2 linked regions of the Victivallis lenta genome follow. The main gene of each other region encodes a partner of the protein of the gene in region 2 in a complex. Links are inferred from orthologs where the notes say so. Each region holds a gene or a part of one and is shown on either strand. Other genes may lie near its edges.

The links.
Region 1: the proteins of dnaB (region 2) and dnaG are in contact, whole or in part, in a crystal structure (PDB 2R6A), measured with the Geobacillus stearothermophilus proteins. The link is inferred for Victivallis lenta from one-to-one orthologs. Residues at the interface, in WP_033016901.1 of Geobacillus stearothermophilus: Ser13, Glu15, Ala16, Gln18, Glu91, Leu92, Asp94, Ala95, Val96, Pro97, Thr98, Ala99, Ala100, Asn101, Tyr104, Tyr105, Ile108; in WP_049624496.1 of Geobacillus stearothermophilus: Lys456, Leu457, Leu458, Pro459, Ala460, Asn463, Ala464, Leu467, Leu535, Leu536, Ile537, Ala538, Gln544, Glu545, Asp548, Tyr549, His552.

The regions. Positions count from the first base shown.
Region 1 is NZ_VUNS01000006.1:144,739-157,533, reverse strand. What follows is about bases 4,482-7,404. They hold dnaG (DNA primase), read right to left. Parts: upstream 6,885-7,404; coding sequence 5,079-6,884; downstream 4,482-5,078. Other genes in these bases: FYJ85_RS07870 (tetratricopeptide repeat protein), read right to left, coding at 6,906-7,404; FYJ85_RS07880 (lipoprotein), read right to left, coding at 4,482-5,029. Also shown: FYJ85_RS07895 (ABC1 kinase family protein), read right to left, coding at 1-1,741; FYJ85_RS07890 (DUF4962 domain-containing protein), read right to left, coding at 1,735-3,849; FYJ85_RS07885 (acyltransferase), read right to left, coding at 3,904-4,440; more of FYJ85_RS07880, read right to left, coding at 4,427-4,481; more of FYJ85_RS07870, read right to left, coding at 7,405-7,670; FYJ85_RS07865 (metal ABC transporter permease), read right to left, coding at 7,702-8,541; FYJ85_RS07860 (metal ABC transporter ATP-binding protein), read right to left, coding at 8,538-9,332; FYJ85_RS07855 (metal ABC transporter substrate-binding protein), read right to left, coding at 9,339-10,358; FYJ85_RS07850 (SDR family oxidoreductase), read left to right, coding at 10,553-11,713; FYJ85_RS07845 (amidohydrolase family protein), read left to right, coding at 11,783-12,571; FYJ85_RS07840 (tetratricopeptide repeat protein), read left to right, coding at 12,663-12,795. UniProt on the Escherichia coli protein: RNA polymerase that catalyzes the synthesis of short RNA molecules used as primers for DNA polymerase during DNA replication.
Region 2 is NZ_VUNS01000016.1:87,546-93,189, reverse strand. The notes cover bases 1,887-4,754. They hold dnaB (replicative DNA helicase), read right to left. Parts: upstream 4,096-4,754; coding sequence 2,677-4,095; downstream 1,887-2,676. Other genes in these bases: rpsR (30S ribosomal protein S18), read right to left, coding at 4,574-4,754; rplI (50S ribosomal protein L9), read right to left, coding at 4,103-4,552; bamA (outer membrane protein assembly factor BamA), read right to left, coding at 1,887-2,631. Also shown: mazG (nucleoside triphosphate pyrophosphohydrolase), read right to left, coding at 1-304; more of bamA, read right to left, coding at 304-1,886; more of rpsR, read right to left, coding at 4,755-4,804; FYJ85_RS14420 (single-stranded DNA-binding protein), read right to left, coding at 4,882-5,496; rpsF (30S ribosomal protein S6), read right to left, coding at 5,555-5,644. UniProt on the Escherichia coli protein: The main replicative DNA helicase, it participates in initiation and elongation during chromosome replication. Travels ahead of the DNA replisome, separating dsDNA into templates for DNA synthesis.

The sequences.
Region 1 (12,795 bases), on a different replicon or contig from region 2:
GCAATTTCATCTCCTCCTCGCGCCGCCGCTTGACGCGGTCGCGCAGGAAGCTGCGGCGCTGGCGGTGGTCGGCGATCAGGATCACCAGACTCAGGCCGCCGGAAATCAGGAAGCCGAACATGCCGATCACCGAGGTATTCTCCCCCCAGTACGGCGGAATCTTCGCAACGACGATCAGCGCCGAACCGACCAGCAGCGCAGCGACCAGCAGCGAACGCGACAGCCGTTCACCGGTCACGTAAAGCGTCTCCTCGATATCGTTGAGCCGGTGGTGTTCGACCCGCAAGGTCAGCTGCCCCGCCTCGAACTTCGAAACCACGTTGCGCAGCGACAGCGGCAGCGACTCGAGCGCCGTGAGGTTGTCGCCGAAATTATCCAGAAACCGCCGGATGTGTCCGCGCGGGTCCATGCCGCGCAGCTTCATCTGCTGTATGAACGGCCGGACCATCTCGACGATCTTCAGCTGCGGATTGAAACTCCGCCCGATGTGCTCGATCGTGATGAGCGCCTTGAACATCATATAGAGATTCGGCTTGAGCGCCATATGATACTTCTCGAACAACTGCAGCAATTGTTCGAGGATGTGCGCCACGCTGATCTTGTCGAGCGGCAGATTGATGTTCTCGTCGACCAGATCCGAAACGTCGCGCTCGAGATCGTCACGGCTGCCGGCGAACTGCCCGGAGATGGTCATGCGCAGCGCGCAGTCGGTCATCAGCGAAATCTCCCCGCGCAGCATGTAGTCGATGACCTTCACGAAATCGTGCCGCTCGGCGATGCTGACCCGCCCCATCATGCCGAAATCGATAAAGACCAGAATATTGCCCTTCAGCAGAAAGATATTTCCGGGATGCGGATCGGCGTGGAAGAAGCCGTATTCGAAAATCTGGCTCAGCATCGAGTTCACCCCGACCTCCGCCAGAAACTTCAGGTCGTACCGGGCGGCCTTCTCCGGGTCGGCCAGCACCGTCGTGACCGAGTCCCCGTGAATACGCTCCATGGTCAGCACCTTCTCGCCCGAAAGCTCCTGCACGAGCGCCGGCACTTTCATATTCGACGTGCCGGACATATTTTTATGGAACAGCAGCAAATTCGCCGCTTCGGCGCGGTAATTCAGCTCCCTGCTCAGCGAATAGGCGAATTCGGAAACGATCCGGGTCGGCTCCATCCGCTCGAAGGACTCCGAATACTCTTCCATCTTCCCGGCGATGAAACGCATGATTTCCAGATCGGTGTTGATCGTTTCGACGATGCCGGGACGGCGCACCTTGACCACGACCTCCATGCCGTCCTTCAGTTTCGCGGCATGCACCTGCCCGATGCTGGCGGCGGCCATCGGCCGGCTGCTGAATTCCGCGAACAGCTCCTGCGGCGGCTTGCCGAACTCTTCGACGATGATCGCTTCGACCTGCTCGACCGGGAACGGGGCGACATGTTCGGTCAGCCGGGTCAGCTCGTCGGCGTAAGGCTTCGAAATCAGGTCCGGCCGGGTCGACAGGATCTGCCCGAGCTTGACGAAGGTCGGCCCGAGCTCCTCGAACATCAGCCGGAGCTTCTGCGGACGCGAATGCTTCTCCGTTCCGCCCGGCGAACGCTTCATCCACGAAAATCTGTGATTCGGGTAGACGTTTTCGGCCAGGTCCCGGAACCCGTAGGCGCCCATCGTCTCCATGATTTTGATGAATCGCCGGATCGTCCGGTAGTCCCGGCTCAGTCCATTCGGCATGATAAGTTTCAGCATTCCTCTTTCCTCCTCTGGTTGCAATCGGGATGAAACACGGCTTCTATCACGAACTCCTTCGCCGGAGCGAAGCGCCAGTTCATATGCCACTGGGGCTCGCGCTCGCGGCACGGAACCGTCTCCTCCGCGGCTCCGTTCGGATAACAGTAACGGTTTCCGGCCGAATAGACCGCTTCTCCGGGGCCGCGCACCTCGAAACGGAGGATGCCGGCCGGACGGACAATGCGGAATCCTGCTCCGTCCGGCTCCGGCGCGACATAGCTGTGCAGCCGCCAGTCGGGCGCGACCGGTTTCGCGGCCCGGATTTCATCGGTCACGGTCAAAGCGCCGGTACGATGGTTGAAAATCAGTGTGCGCGTACAGCGTTCGAGCATCGGATACGCTTCTTCGAGGTGCATGACGATACGCGAAACATCCTCCCGCTCCAGCTCCGTCTCCATCCATCCCGTCGCCTCGGGGCTGTTCTTCTTCTGCCCTTCCCCGTCGATGAGGAAGCAGTTCGCCGCAACGGTCTGCTGCGTCCAGATCCGGTGGTGCGGCTCGCCGAACTGATACCCGAAGCTGCCGCTCGGCGCAAGAAACGCCTGCCCGCCGATCAGCAGGGCGAAGTCCCCCTGGTCCGCGTGCTGGTGGCTCGGCGTGCCGTAACGGCTCGCACGGGCGAAAACCGCGATATCGCGCTCCGGACACGCAAGACAGGTGTGCAGGCTCGCCAGTCCGGCATCGTGCGAAACATAGCTGCGGTCGGTACCGACCCGGCTCTCCGGCGGCAGCGGGGCGCGCGGCTCCGGCCGGATCACATCGAGCAGATGCAGCTCATAGCGTTCGATCGCGGCGTCGCAGCGCGCCGAAAACCGCCTTGCGAGCTCCGGACCGAAGCGTTCGGCATAAATGCCGAACGGATTCTGCGCCTGAAATCCGGGCCACTCGGATTCAGTCGGCCAGTGACCGTCGCCGAACGGATGGCACTCCATTCCCGGCACGGCGAAATGCAGGAAGAACTCCGCGACATGGCGGAAAAACGGCTTGACCAGAAATGAAAATCCGCTGATGCGCTCCACGGCCAGAAAAAACGGCAGATACCACTTCGTATAGCTGGAGGCGTAGAACGGCCCCTCGGCCCAGCCGCCGTCGCGGCCGCCGTAGTGCGGAAAGATCGAACCGTACAGATCAAGCGCGCACGCGAGCCAGCGCCGGCACTCCTCCTCCGGAATTTCGCCGTGCAGCACCAGTGCAAGCTCCCCGAGATACCCGGGCAGCCGGCCGGAGTGCGAATTGCCGGGTTCCCCGAAATAATCGCCCTCCGTCAGGAGCCCGTAAACCTGCCGCGCGTGCTGCCGCAGCGTCTCCGCCGCCCAGCGCCGCTCCTGCGGAGAAAGCAGTTCGTAAACCCAGTCGAACACGGCGGGCAGAATCCGCACGATCGAGAGCCCGACTTCGTCGCCCCACGGCCCCGCGACCGAACACGCCCCGGCCGGATTCCACTCGCAGACCGTCAGCAGCGCCCGCCGGGCATACTCCCCCGCCCGGCGCTCGCGCCGGAAGAGCCACAGCAGCGCACAGGCCGCCGTGTTACGGTCGAGAAACCGGCGCACTTCGTCGAGGGCGCTGCGGTAATCGGTGCGGCCGCCGGCGCGCCAGAAATCGGGGTAGCGCATGAATCCCTCTTCCAGAGCCAGCTTCACATTGCGTTCGAGAATTGCCAGCTGGACCGGATGGGCGGCCGCCAGAGAAGCGAGCTCCTCCGGAAAGTAGATGTGGCGCGGGCGCTCCGCAGGCAGCGCGGCGAGCAGCTCCTCCGCCGACGGCGGCAGGAACTCGACGGCATCCGGCGAAACCGTGAACGCCCATTCGCCGCGCTCGTCGGCACCGCGGCGCACATTCCAGCGATAGCGGCCCGCCGGCAGCTTCGCGGGAAAGCGGAAGACGTTCCGCTCCGTTTCGACATCGAACAGGGTTCCGCCGTCCGCGCCGGTCACGGTGACCCGGTAAGGACCGGACCCCGGTTCCGGAACCCATTGCAGCGGGGGCGGATTCAAACCGACCGCCTCCCCCGGCTCCGGCGACGGAAAAACCGTGTTTCCGGTATGTCTCCCGATAAACTTCACGACAGGCCCCCTTCCCTCCGCCCTCCGGCGGAAAACGCTCGCGGAACGCGCGTTTCACTTCCAGTAACGGTACTCGCCGCTCTCCGGGTCGATCTCCCCGATCCGGCGTGCCGGCGTGCCGGCCATGATCGCATAATCCGGCGTATCGTGCGTGACGACGGAGTTCGCGCAAATGAGATTGCAGCGTCCCACCGTCACGCCGCCGGTCACCGTGCATCCCGACGCGAGCCAGCTGCCGTCGCCGATCACGATCGGCTTCGCGGCATCCCGCTTCGTCGCAAAACTCTGCGTCGCCGGGTCGAATTTATGATTCCCGGCCGGCAGCGAACAGTACGGACCGATCAGGACATTGCGGCCGATGCGCACGTCGCCGTTCACATAGCAGTAAAGCCCGATAAAACTGTTTTCGCCGATCGGATTCGCGCCGATGCGGACGATCGCCCCCGGCGCGATCCGCACTCCTCCGCCGAAACCGAGCAGCTCGGCCCGGCGCAGATTGTCCACGCTGTTGTCGGAGCGGCAGCAATAGAGCGTAAACCGCTCGAACTCCTCCGGCGTCACGCCGCAGGCGGTCTCCTCAGAGGGCTTCACGCTGTTTCCTCTGCTGCTGCGCCTTGAGCTTCGCCTCCTCGGCCTCCTGCGAATGGACCGAAATGCCGAAAACCGGACTCTCGACGTCGACCGACTTCAGATTCAGCTTCACCTTGATGAAGAAGCGCCGCTCCCCCTCCGGCGTCAGCTTCAGGGCGCGCAGGATGCGCAGGTCGCGGTCGATGAACACCTTGCTCTCCGGGGAGAGCTCCAGCGGGAAACGGAAATCCGGCTTCTTCGTCTCGATCTCGATCGGCACCCAGAGATTTTCATCCGGCTCCTCCTGGCCGGGGAACCACGGCTGGCAGTAGAGCAGCAGGTTGTCCGGCTCGTTCATATACCACTCCGGAATCCGCACCGGCTCCGTATCGAGGTTCGTGATCGTGAAATGCAGCGTGCTGTCGCCGCCCGCCACATATTCGCGATCCCCCTCGAGGTTGATGCCGAGCTTGTAGCGCTCGAGCGGCGCGTACTCCGGCAGCGGCAGGGACCCCGCCACGAACTTCTGCTCCTTGCTCTCGACCTCCCGCACGCAGCCGGTCAGGACCGCTGCCGCGCCCGCCGCACAAATCAACCAGAACCGTTTCATCTCTCACCTTCCTGTTCCATCCGCGGAACGGCCGGAAATCCGCACCGTGTCACCGCAATTCGGAAATTTGTTTCAGTATCGCCATTTTTTCGGCCGGATCGACCGTGCCGCGGAGCCGGACCAGCAGCTCGGCCCGCGATTCCCTGCTGCGGGCGCGCCGCAGCTGCGCGACGGAGTCGGCCAGCGCCTTCTCCGGATCGGCGAACTCCCGGTGCTCGACCAGCACCCGGCTGACCGCCGGGTCCGGCGACTCGATCAGCATCTCCCCGAGCAGTGAAGCCGCGTTCGCATGCACTCCGTTCTGGGCCGCGTCGATCACGGCGTTCAACGCCCGGCCGACCGTGTCCTCGCTGCCGAGCTCCTCCGGCGAACAGAGTTCCGACAGCCGCTTCGCCGCCTCCTCGGACGAAATCGCCAGCTCAAGCAGCGTCAGCAGCGCAGCCGAAAGCCCCGGCGCCGATGCGAATTTCTCCGGCTTCGGCGCCGGAACCGCCGTTTCGGTGGGAACCGCCGAAAAATCGCTCCGGCGCGCCCCGGCCTGTATCCGGCGCAGCTCGGACCAGAACGCCTCCTCGCTGATCTGGAGCGCCGTGGCGGCCTTGCGGATATACAGCTCAAGCTCGACCTGGCTCGTGATCTTCAGCAGGTAGCCGGCCACCTCCCCGGCGGCCCGGCCGCGCCCGGCGGGGGAGTCCATATCGTACCGTTCCGGCAGCGAAGCGACCAGCACGTCGAGCCACGGAATCGCGTCATCGACCGCCGCGGCAACCGCGTCCGGGCCGCCGTTGCGGAACAACTCGTCCGGGTCCTTGCCGCCCGGTATGCGGATCACCTTGATCTCCATCGACAGCGGCAGCAGGAGTTCGACCGCGCGCAGAATCGCCTTCTGCCCGGCGGAATCCGCATCGAAGGCGAGGAAAATCCGGTTCGCATAGCGCTTCAGAATCCGCGCCTGCCCCTCGGTGAACCCGGTCCCCTGCGGCGCGACCGCGCACTCGAAGCCGGCGCGGTGGAAGGCGATCGTATCGAGCTGGCCTTCGCAGAGAATCGCCATATTCTTCTCGACCATCATCTTGCGCGCCAGCGGCAGCGCATAAAGCAGATTCCCCTTCTTGAACACCGGGCTCTCCGGCGTATTGATGTATTTGCCGGCCGGCGGCTTGGCTTCGAGCGAGCGGGCCGAAAACCCGACAACCCTGCCCTGTTCGTTCGTGATCGCAAAGGTGAGCCGCCCCTTGAAGTGGTCGAAGAGCCTCCCGGTCTCCTCTTTGCGGCGGACGATTCCGGAGGTAACGAGCTCCTCTTCGGTATAACCGAGCGAAAGCCCGTATTCGAGACAGGCGGTCCACGCATCCGGCGCCGCGCCGATGCGGAATTTCTCCGCAACGTCGCGCGGAATCCCGCGCTTGATCAGGTACTGGGTCGGCGGGGAATCAGGGTTCCCGAGCAGCGTCCGCTCGAAGAAGCAGCAGAAATCCTCGTTGACGCGGTAGAGCCGCTCCCGCGCATCGGCCCGGCGGCGGCCCTCGGCAGGATCGCTGTTCTCACCCGAGTTCTCCGGAATCACCACGCCGACGCGCGATGCAAGCATATGCAGCGCGTCGGAAAAGCCGACATTCTCCTTATCCATATAGAAACGGAACACGTCGCCGCCCTTGCCGCACCCGAAACAGTGGTACATCTGCCGCGACGCATCCACATGGAACGACGGCGTCTTCTCCTGATGGAACGGACAGAGCCCCTTGTAGGTGTTGGTTCCGGACCGCTTGAGCGGCACAAAACTCCCGATCAGGTCCACGATATCGCAGCGGGAGCGGATCTCCTCGATCACATCCTTCGAAACGCCGAATCCCATCGAACCGCAGCTCCTCCCGCCTCACCGTATGCGCGCGAGGCGCGCCGTGACTTCGCTCTTCCGAGCCGCAAAGGCCGCATCTTCCCCGGCGAGTTCGAGGAACTTCCGGTAAAACGACGCCGCCGCGCGCGGATTCGAGGCATAACGGTCGAAAAAGGCGCCGATATTGTAGACGATCGTCGGATTGTTCCGGCCCAGCTGGTAGGCGCGGGTGAACGCCTGACGCGCCGCGTCGGGACGCCTGGCATGCGCCTGCGCAATGCCGAGCAGATTGTGGTACGCCGCCTCGGATTCGAGCTCCGGCGCGATGCGGACAAGCGTATTGAGCCAGCTCATCGCCGACGGCGAACGCTGGGCAACCAGCGTATTCGCCAGCATGACCAGCGTGCCGCGGTCCTTAAAACCGCGCAGCGACGCGGCGCGGGTCAGCGCCGGAAGCGCATCGGTGTAACGCGCCGGATCGGCCGCATAGAGCCGGCCGAGCGTATACTGCGCCGCAAAGCTCTCCGGGTTGCGCACGGCGGCCTGGCGCGCCGCATCGAGCGCGCGGTCGCGTTCGCCGAGCGCGTCGCAGGCAACCGCCCGCAGCACGAGCGCCGAAACGTTGTCCGGACTCAGCTCCGCGGCGCGGTCCGCCATTTTAAGCGCACCCTTCCAGTCCCCGTTCGCACCGCGGTCGGCGCCGTTCTTCAGACACTCCTCCGCCGTGGAAGGGCCGCACCCGGCGGCAAAAAGCAGCAGCGCCGAACAGGCCGCCCCGCAGAAAATCAGATTCCGTTTTTTCATTCGCACCACCCCCTGAAATTCAAAAAAATCCTCAACCGCGCTTCCGCCACGCGGTAAATCCGAGTCCGCACAGATAGACCAGCGCCGCCAGCACCACGATCACCGGCCCGGAAGGCAGGTCGATCCAGAAACCGCCGAACAGGCCGCCGACCAGAAACACCCCGCTCAAAATCGTCGCGCCCAGCATCATCGACCACAGGTGGCGCGTAAAACACCCCGCCGTCGCCGCGGGCAGCGTCAGAAGCGCAATGACGAGAATGATGCCGACCACGTTGATCAGCAGCACGATCGCCAGCGCCGTCAGGACCAGCAGCAGGAAATAGATCAGCTTCACGCGCACCCCGCGCAGTTCCGCGAACGTGCCGTCGAACGACATCGCAAGGATGTTGTTGTAAAACAGCAGCGTCGGGATGAGGATCAGCAGATCCAGCCCCAGCGTCATATAGATCTCCGTCCGGGTCACCAGCAGGATGTTGCCGAACAGATACCCCTGGAGATCCACATATCCGCTCGTCCAGTGCAGGAAAATCAGGCCGATCGACATCCAGAGCGCCCAGACCACGTTGATGATCGTGTCTTCCCGCTCCCGCGCATACAGATTCACGACGCCGACCACCAGCGCGGCCGAAACCGACCCGATCACCGCGCCGAGCATCGGCGCAAACCACGGCAGCAGCATCTGCTGCAGGAACAGCGCGACGCCGATTCCGCCCAGCGCCGCATGCGACGCGGCCCCGGCCAGCGAACTGATCCGCCGCGTCACGACCATCGTCCCGACGATGCCGAGCGAAACACTCGAAAGCGCCCCGATGATCAGCGCATAACGCCAGACGCTCATCTCCGGACGCAGCAGCTCCTGGAAAACGTTCATTTCGCGTCCTCCCTCTCCGGCTCCGTGCGGCGGTGCTCGCAGTTGCAGAAACAGGCGTGATCATGCTTGATCAGGTTCACCTGATGATGATAGACCTCGTTGGCCGTCTCGGCGGAAAAGGCCGCGGCCTCGTGTACCGTCACGCGCCGGTTGACACAGATCACAAGGTCGATTTCGCGGTTCACGAAACCGAGGTCGTGCGACACGGTCAGGACGGTCATGCGCTTCCGCAGCACATCGAGCGTCGCGTAGAACTGCTCTTCGGCGCCGGGATCGATGTTCGCGGTCGGCTCGTCGAGCAGCAGCAGTTCCGGCTCGCTCGCCAGCGCCCGGGCGATCAGCACCCGCTGGCGCTGGCCGCCGGAGAGCTCCGAGAAGCTGCGCGACGCGAGCTCCGGAATCCCCATCTCCTCAAGTGCCCTGCGCGCCGCCTCGCGGTCGGCCGCGGCGTAGCGCCCCCAGAACCCCTTCCGCATACGCCCCATCAGCACGACCTCGAAGACCGTGACCGGAAACGCCGCGTCGAGCTGATGATACTGCGGCATATAGCCGATATGCGGGCGCGCCGCAACCGGAGTCGTGCCGAAAACCCGGATTTTCCCCCTCTGCGGCGTCAGGAGCCCGAGCAGCAGCCGCATCAGCGTGCTTTTTCCGCCGCCGTTCGGGCCGACGATGCAGCCGGAGCGGCCGCGTTCGATTTTGAAATTCACGCCTTCGAGCGCCGGGACGCCCGGCTCGTAACCGAACCAGACATCCGACAGTTCAACGATAATTTGCGGAGAGGAAGCCATCGGGTTCTATTTCCTCCCCTCGGATGCGAATCCTTCGATCAGGGCGTCGGTCATCGCGCGGATATTGGCGGGGATGTCCGCGGCGAGCGCGTCAAGCGGCGCGACCTTGCCGCCGATGGCATTGCCGAGCGCCCGGGCGCTGTTCGGATTGAACTGCGGCTGCACGAAAACGACCCTGACACGGTTCTCCAGCGCGCGCCGGATGATTTCCGAAAGGCGCTTCGGCGTCGCCTCGCGGCCGCCGAGTTCGATCGCCTCCTGCCGGAGATTGACCATCTTCGCAAAATACCCGAAAGCCGGGTGATAGACATAAAATTCGCGCCCCGCATACGGAGCGAGCGACCGCTTCGCATACTCCTCGCCCTCCCGCAGCTTCCGCTTGAGCGCCTCGAGATTCGCGGCGTAGACGGCGGCGCCGGCGGGATCGGCTTCGGAAAGCGCCTTTGCGATATTCTCCGCCATAACCGCCGCGTTGTGCGCCGAAAGCCAGACATGCGGATCGCTGGCGCCGTGCGCGTGGTCCTTCGCGCAGTCGTCGCAGGGCGCCTCCCCGGCGCGGTCGTGATCGTGCGTGCAGACTTCGCCGTGCTTATGATTGTGTCCGCAGTCGTGATCGTGCACGGCGGCCCCCTCGTGGCGGTGCGACGGGTCGTCGCAGCCGACGCCGTCGAACGGGATCCGCTCAACGCCCGCGCTCACATCGACAATGCGCGTGCGCTCCGGCGCAAGCGCCCGGCTGACCGTATTCTCGAAACTCATGCCGGTCGTGAAGAAGAGCCTGGACGACACGACGCCGCGAACCTCGCGCGGGCCCGGCGAATAATCGTGCGGGCTGCGCCCTTCGGGCAGCATCGAATGCGAGTCGACCCGCTCCCCGCCGACGGCCGAGGCCAGAAACGCGACCGGCGGCAGCCCGCTGTAAACCGGCATCCGCCCGTCGCCGGCGGATTTTTTCTCTTCCCCGCAGCCGGCCAGAATCAGCGCGGCGAGCAGCGGAATCGCCAGATGAATTTTTCGTAACCCCATATACCCTCCCCGGCAAACTGTTATTGTAATAAGATAGACCTTGCGCCCTCCAAAATCAAGCCCCGAACCGGTTTTGACGGCGATCTCGGGACTTTTTTTAGGGGGTCTGCTTGAATTCACACGGATTCAGGTGTATAGTCTAAACGTATTTTGCTATTTTGAACGATTGGGTCACAACGAAAAAACCAGGGACTATGAAGAAAATTTTTCTGACCGGCATCACCGGTCTCGTCGGCAGCGCCTTTGTCGTTGCGCTGCTCCGTGAACGGCAGGATTGCGAGTTTGTCTGCCTTGCCCGCAAAAGTGCCGTAAAGAGCGCCCGGCAGAGGACGGAGGAGATCATCCGCGACGAATGCAAATTCGACGGCTGTCCCGAGCTTGCGGACCGGATTCTCTCGAAGGTCAGCGTCATCGAAGGCGATGTGGTCGACCTCGATCCGGTTGAAATGGCGAAAAATCCGCTGCTCGAAGGCGTGAACGTGGTCTTCCACTGCGCGGCCGACGTGAATCTGGGACAGGACCCGACCGGGCGGACGTTCCGCATCAATTACCAGGGCAGCAAAAACATCGTCGAGCTTGCCAAGCTGCTCAAGGTCAAGGAGCTCCATTATGTCGGAACCGCGTATATCGCGGGCAGGCTGGTCGGGCGCGCCATCGAGGACAATCCGATCGACAGCGGCTTCAACAATCCCTATGAAGAGAGCAAGTACAAGGCTGAAATGCTGGTCCGGAATTCGGGAATCCCGTTTTCGATCTACCGGCCGTCGATCATCACCGGGCGCCGCTCGGACGGGCGCATCCGCAAGCCGCTGGCTTTCTACCGCATTCTCGAATTTCTCGGCAAGCTCAAGAGCCATCGCTGCTCGAAGCTCGGCGTTCCGCACGTCCAGCCGGTCAATCTCGGCATCAACTTCGCAACGATCCCGTCCGAGCATGTCTATTTCGTGCCGATCGATTATGTGCAGGAGGCGATTACGGCGCTTTTCCAGCAGCCTGTGGAGAACCGGGCCTACCATGTCACCGGCGAAAGCCCGCTGACCACCCGCCAGATCCAGGACGCGGTCTGCGGCGTGTTGCGACTCGAAGGGGTTTCGATCGACCCGAACGAGGATTCGCCGAACATGGACAACAAGCTCATGAGCCGCTTCCTCGGCGACCTTTTCCCGTATTTCTCGTCGGATATCGTCTTCGACCAGAGCAATGTCCGCAAGGCGCTCGGAGACAAGATCCTCGACTGGGAGTACGGCACGAAGGGGCTTGAGATCCTGATCCGCTCGTACTACAAGGACTATTTCCCGAAGGTCGAATGGCTCCAGAAGCTCGCGGCGACCCCGATGGACGAACCGGTCAAATAAGAAACGTTCCGGTTAATGCACTGCGGGCGGCTTCGGGGTAATTCCCGGAACCGTCCGTTTTCATTTAAAATGGTTATCGATTTTCACGCACATTTCTATCCCGAAAAAGTGGCGGCCAAAGCGCTGGCGGTCTGCGCGGCCAGAATTCCGGCCTGGTCGGACGGAACCCGGAGCGGGCTCGAAGCGTCGATGCGCGAGGCCGGAATCGATCTTGCGGTCGGCCTGACCGTCGTGAACGCCCCCGGGAACAGCACGAACATCAATGCCTGGGCCGTGCGCGAAAACCGGAGGCCGCTCATCATGACCGGCGGCATTCATCCGGACGAGCCGGAACCGCTCCGGACCATCGAAACCGTGGCGGCGGCCGGACTCCCCGGCATCAAAGTCCACCCCGAATACCAGCATTTCCGGTTCGACGAAGAGCGGCTGTTCCCGGTCTGGGAGCGCTGCGAAGAACTCGGGCTCTTCGTCGTGACCCACGCCGGATGGGATGCGATGTTCGATTCCCCCTGCCGGGGCACCCCGGAAAAACTCGCGGAATTTCACCGTCGCTTCCCCGGGGTCAAGCTCATTCTCGCCCACCTCGGCGGACTTGCCATGTGGGATGACGTCGAAAAATACCTGACCGGGCTGCCGGTCTATCTGGATCTGGCCATGGCCTCCCCGGACTATATCGAAGCCGACCGGCTGCTCCGGATCATTCGCGCCCACGGCGCCGGACGCATCCTCTTCGGCACCGACTCTCCGTGGTACGGCCAGAAAGAGCAGCTCGGCTTCATCCGTTCGCTGCCGCTCTCTCCCGCCGAGCAGGAGCAGATTTTCCACCGGAACGCCGCGGAGCTCCTCCGCCTCCCGTAACGCTGCATCCCGCAAAAGCGCTTAGAGCTTATTAGGGATAAGCGCTAAGAAAACCGGCAGCCGGGCGTCATAATTGCAGGAGGGTTCGAAAATGGATCAGGAAACCGGTTGGAAAGAGCTGATGCGGCAGGCAAAAAGCGGGGATGCCGAAGCCCAATGCCGTCTTGGCTGCAAACTCGATTTCGGAGACGACGAAACCGAATGCGATAAAGCGGCTGCCCGAG
Region 2 (5,644 bases):
GGCGGCGGACCATCTTCTCCACGATATGCCCGGCCATGTCGGTGTAGGTGAATTCTCCCTTCTCCTTCGCGATAACGGCCTGAAACAGCACGTTCATGAAGAGGTCGCCGAGTTCGTCGCAGATATCGGCCGGGTCGTCCCGGTCGATCGCATCGAGCAGTTCGGCGCACTCTTCGGCCAGACTGCGGCTCAGGGAGAGGCGCGTCTGTTCGCGGTCCCACGGGCAGCCGCCCGGGGCCCGCAGCCGCTCGAGAATCGCCAGCAGCGACTCGGCGGTCGGTTCAAATTTCAATTCTTCGCTCATCAGTACGAAAATCCCAGGTTGAAGTGGAAGCGCAGTTTGTTCGATTCGTAGTCCTGATTGTTCACGATCGGGTAAGCGAGGTCGAGCTTGATCGGCGCGTTGATTACCGGCAGCCGGATACGCAGTCCGTAACCGACGCCGACATTGATTTCGGAGAGGTCCATCTCGAACGAGTTCTTCCAGGCATTGCCGACATCGCAGAAGACGGCGCCGCGGATCGGCCCCCAGATCGGGTGGGTCACCTCCGCCGTCAGCTGCAGCATGGTCTGGCCGCCGTAGTTGTTTCCGTGGCCGAAGGTCGGCGAAACGGAGCGGTAGTCGAAGCCGCGCAGCGAATCGCTGCCGCCGAGGAAGTAACGCTCGAAAATCGGAACGTCCTTGTCGCGGTTGACCGTAGCCACCGTGCCGATCTTGCCGCCGACCATCGCGACGATCGCCTTGTCGAAAAAGCTGTAGTAGTAGCTGCCCTTGGCCTCGAGCCGGTAGTAGTTGCTCGACGAACCGAGGAACTGCGGCGTCACCGACCCGAAGAGGCTCGCATTGTAGCCGCTGGTCGGGTCCATCAGGCTGTCGCGGGTGTCGCGTTCGAGAGTCAGCGACGGCTGGCTGACCAGCTGCCCGTCGGTCTGCCTGTTCTCGCGCATGTAGTCCTTGAACCGGTGCGACACTTCATTGATTTTCACGTATTCGAACTTATAGCCGAGCGTGACCGACGTGAAGTCGTCGAAGATCCGGCGCGTCAGCGAAGTGCGGAAACCGACGCGGTTCTCGCGCCACTCATCGTAATCGACCATGTTCATATAGCCGGAAATCTCGAAACGCAGCGGCAGGTCGAACAGCCACGGCTCCACGAAATCCACGTTGAAGCCGGCGTTGTCGATGCCGAGCACGCCCTGGATGCGCATGCGCTGGCCGCCGCCGTAGAACCAGTTGCCGGGATTCATGATGTCGAAGTTGTCAGTCGAAATTTCGGCCATGCCGAAAAAGTTGCTGATGTCCGACGCGCCGGCGCCGATCCGGAAGTTGTAGCGGGTCGGCTTCTCCTGAACCTTGAACACGACATCCTTTTCGTCGAGCGCATCCGCGCCGACCGCCGACGCTTCGACATTCTCGAAATATCCCATGCCGAGCAGCCGCTGGCGGCTGACGTCGATGCGGCGCGTGTCGAGCGGATCGCCGTCATGAATCACGAGGTCGCGGCGGATCACCTTATCCTTCGTCTCGGTGTTGCCGGTGATGATGACCTGCCGCACGAAGTATTTGCGCCCTTCGGTGATCTCATAGACGATATCGACGGTCTTGTTCTCGAAATCCTCGTGCCGCACCGGGCGGCAGCTCATGTCGGCATAGCCGAGCGAGCCGTAACGGGCCGAAATCCCGCGCACGCTCTCCTGTTCGGCCGAACTCGAGAAGGTCTCCCCCTCCCTGAGCCGCAGATAGGGCAGCAGCTCCTCTTCGGTGAAGACCGTGTTGCCGACGATGGTCTGTTTGCCGACCTTGTAGGGCTCGCCCTCGGTGATCTTGAAGTCGAGGTCGACATACTCCGGATCGTCCGGAACCGGGGTCAGCACGACATCGTCGATCTTGAAGTCGAGATACCCCTTGTCATGGTACTTTTCGCGCAGCCGCGCCCGGTCGAGATCGAGTTCGTGCCGGTCCAGCAGTCCGTAGTTCAGATATTCGTTCACGAACGGCAGCCAGTTCCAATACGAATACTGGTTGGCGATCGAATGACGCAGATCCCACTGCGAAAAGAGCTCCGCCCCCTCGAACGTCACGTCGTGAACCCGGAGCTTCAGGTTCTCTTCAATCTGGAAGGTCAGCGTGATGGAACCGTCCTCGTCCGGCATGACGACCGGCGTGACCCTGTTGTCGGTATAGCCTTTGTCGTTATAGAACTTCCTGAGGTTCTGCGCGCTTTCGCGCAGCGCCTTGTCGTTCAGGAGACCGCCTTCGACGACCGTGACCTCCTTGCCGAGCTCGGCGGCGGAATATTTCACGTTCCCCTTGAACTGAATCAGCTTCACTCGCGGCTTCAACCGGAGTTTGAAGGTGATCCGCACCTTGTCGCCGGGCAGGTTTTCGACTTCGGAGACCACGTCGGCGAAATTCCCGGTGTTGTACAGCCGCTTGACGTCCGCGTCGAGCGTTTCGCGCTTGAACTCCGCGCCGGGACGCAGCTGGACGTTGAAGGCGACCTGCTCATCCGGGAGCGTCTGGAGCCCCTGCTGGTCGAATTTGACTTCGGCCACCTGGGCCGCCCAGGCTCCGGCCCCCGAAAGCACGAGGGCCGCCAGCGTCCGGCCGATAACTGTTGCGAATTTCACGATACTTTCCACTCCTGAGGATAATCCGGGACTCCGGGGAACGCCCTACTGCGGGCAGTCCTCCTCCTTGTACGGCGCGGCCGCGATGAACTCCATCTTCGTCGGAAAGAAGAGGAGCTTCAGGATGCCGGTCCGTCCGTTACGGTTCTTTTCGATGATCCATTCGGCGTCGACGCTCTGGTCGGCGCTCGAAACCTCCTTCGCATCGTCGCGGTTCCGGTGCAGGAAGGTCACGATGTCCGCGTCCTGCTCGATGGTGCCGGACTCGCGCAGATGCGCAAGCTTCGGGCGCGCCCCGGCGCCGGCGGTCTTGTCGACCTCGCGGTTCAGCTGCGCCAGCACGAGCACCGGAATCTTCAGATCTTTGGCCAGCGTTTTGATTCCGCTCGAAATCTCGGCCACCTCCTGCTGGCGGCTGTCGGTGCGGCCGTCGGCATGCATGAGCTGCAGGTAGTCGATGACCACACAATCGATATGCTCCTTCATTTTGAGCCGGCGCGCCTTGGCACGGAGTTCCGCGATGGTCAGCCCGCCGGTGTCGTCGATGAAAAGCTTCGCTTTCTGGAATGCGGAAACCGCATTCGTCATCTTGGTCAGGTCGCTGTCCAGGAAGGACTTGTTCCAGAACACCGACTCCGACAATCCGGCTTCGGTGCACAAAAGGCGGCGCGCGATCTGCGCCGCGGTCATTTCCAGGCTGAAAAAGGCCACCCGCCGCGGATGCGGCGACCGGGTCGGCAGCACGAGGTTCCGGATCAGATTCAGCGCGAGACTGGTCTTGCCGATGGAGGGGCGTGCCGCCAGAACGAACATTTCACCGGCTTTCAGACCGCCGGTGTAGGCGTCGAGCTGCGCGTAGCCGGTCGGAATGCCGACTTCGATTTCGCCGTTGTAGATCTTCATGAGCTCGCGGAATTCATCGGCGATGATATCCTGCACTTCGACGTTCGAGCTCTTCTCCTGGTCGTTGCGGACCTTGTAGATATCGGTTTCGATCTGTTCAACCAGCTGCCCGGCGTCGGCGTCCTGGTCGTAGCATTTCAGAAGCGACTCGCTGCAGACATCGATCATTTTCCGGAGAGTCGCGTATTTACGGAGAATCAGGCACCACGACTCGATGTTGACCGTGGTTGAAATCGCACCGTCCAGTTCGGCGAGGAACAGCTCGCCGCCGACGGCATCAAGCTTGCCGAGCGTCTTCAGCCGGTGCGCCACCGATATGATGTCGACCTTGAGCTCGGGATCTGCATAGAGGTCGATGATGACCTGGTAAATCTCGCGGTGTACATGCGAATAGAACACCTCCGGGGTCCGGAAGTGTTCAATTGCAATATCCACACAGGGACTGGGCTCCCGCAGCATCGCCGCGAGGACGGCCCGTTCCACGGATGGGTCGTGCGGCTGCGCCCGGTCGGGAAGAATCCCGGGAACCGGGCGGGCCGCGGCTTTCTCTTCAAACGCCATGCGCGCGTCAGCCCCGGACAACCCAGACCTTCAGCGTGGCGTCCACGTCCTTGTGGAGCTTGACCTCCACATCGAACGTGCCGAGCGTCTTGATCGGGTCCATCTTGACCCGGTTGTGGTCGATGCTGAACCCCTGAACGGCCAGCTGATCGGCGACCATGCGCGCGGTGACCGAGCCGAACAGCTGCTCGTCGTCAGTCGCCTGCATCGGAATCGAGAGCTCGATTCCGGCCAGTTTCTCGGCGAGCGCCTTCGCGTCGGCCAGCTCCTGCGCCCGGCGGGCGGCGATCTGGACCTTGCGCGACTCGATCAGCCGCAGCGTACCCGGAGTCGCCTTCGCGGCCAGCTTGCGCGGCAGCAGGAAGTTGCGGGCATAGCCCGGCGCGACATGGACTTCATCCCCGGCCAGCCCGAGGTTCTCGACGTCATCGAGGAGGATCAGTTTCACGTGAGCCATATTATTTTCCCCCTTCAGGAATTAGTACACGAGAGCGATGATGCGGGCGCGCTTCACGGCGGTGGCGAGCATCTTCTGGTGGTCGAGGCAGGTCCCGGTGATCCGGCGCGGCATGATCTTGCCCTTCTCGGTCTGGAACTTGCTCAGCGTTTCGGCGTCCTTGAAGTCAATGTAAGTGACTTTCGCCTCGCAGAAACGGCAAACCTTCGGCTTCGCCGGCGAACGGCGGCGACCTTGTCTTTTCGGCTGCATAATTTGATACCTTTCGTTATAACGTAAATGCGAATCTTTTGTTTTCTCTCATCCGTCGGCGGCCGGAACATCCGGCATCAGAACGGAATATCGTCTTCCATCCCCTCATCGGGATTGAAAGCGTTGTCCGGCATCGGCGGCATCTCCGGCTGCGGCGCACGGGGCATCCCGCCCTGCGGCTGCTGGGGAGCGCGCGGCATTCCGCCCTGCGGCGCCTGGCGCGGCTGGCCGTAGCCGCCGTTGCCGCGGGGCTGCTGGCTGTAACCGCCGCCCTGCTGCCCGCCGTAGCCGCCCTGCCGGCCGCCGCCGTAACTCTGCCCGCCGTCACCGTAGCCGCCCTGCTGCCCGTCGCCGCCGGGACGGCGGCTCAGGAACTGGACCTGTTCGGCGATCACCCGCAGCCGCGAACGCTTGCCGCCGCCGTTGCGGTCTTCCCACTGATCGAGCTGGAGACGGCCTTCGATCATCACCTGGGAGCCCTTTTCAAGGTACTGCTTGCAGCTCTCCGCGCTTCTGCCCCAGACCACGATGTCGACGAAGCACGGCTCCTCGACCTCCTGTCCGTTGGAGGACATGTAGCGGCGGTTCACGGCAATGCCGAACTCACAGACCGCCGAGCCGCTCGGCAAAGCGCGCAGATCGGGGTCCCGGGTAAGATTACCCAACAGAAAAACCTTGTTCAGTGATGCCATTTTCGGCCTCCAGGGTTAAAACTTCCAAAATCAAACTTCCGTCGGAGCGAATGCGCTCTTATTCAAGGTTCAGCTTGATCGGCCCCTCCGCAGCCGTCTCCGGACGGTCGCAGATCAGGATCATGTTGCGCAGGATGCGGTCGTCGAG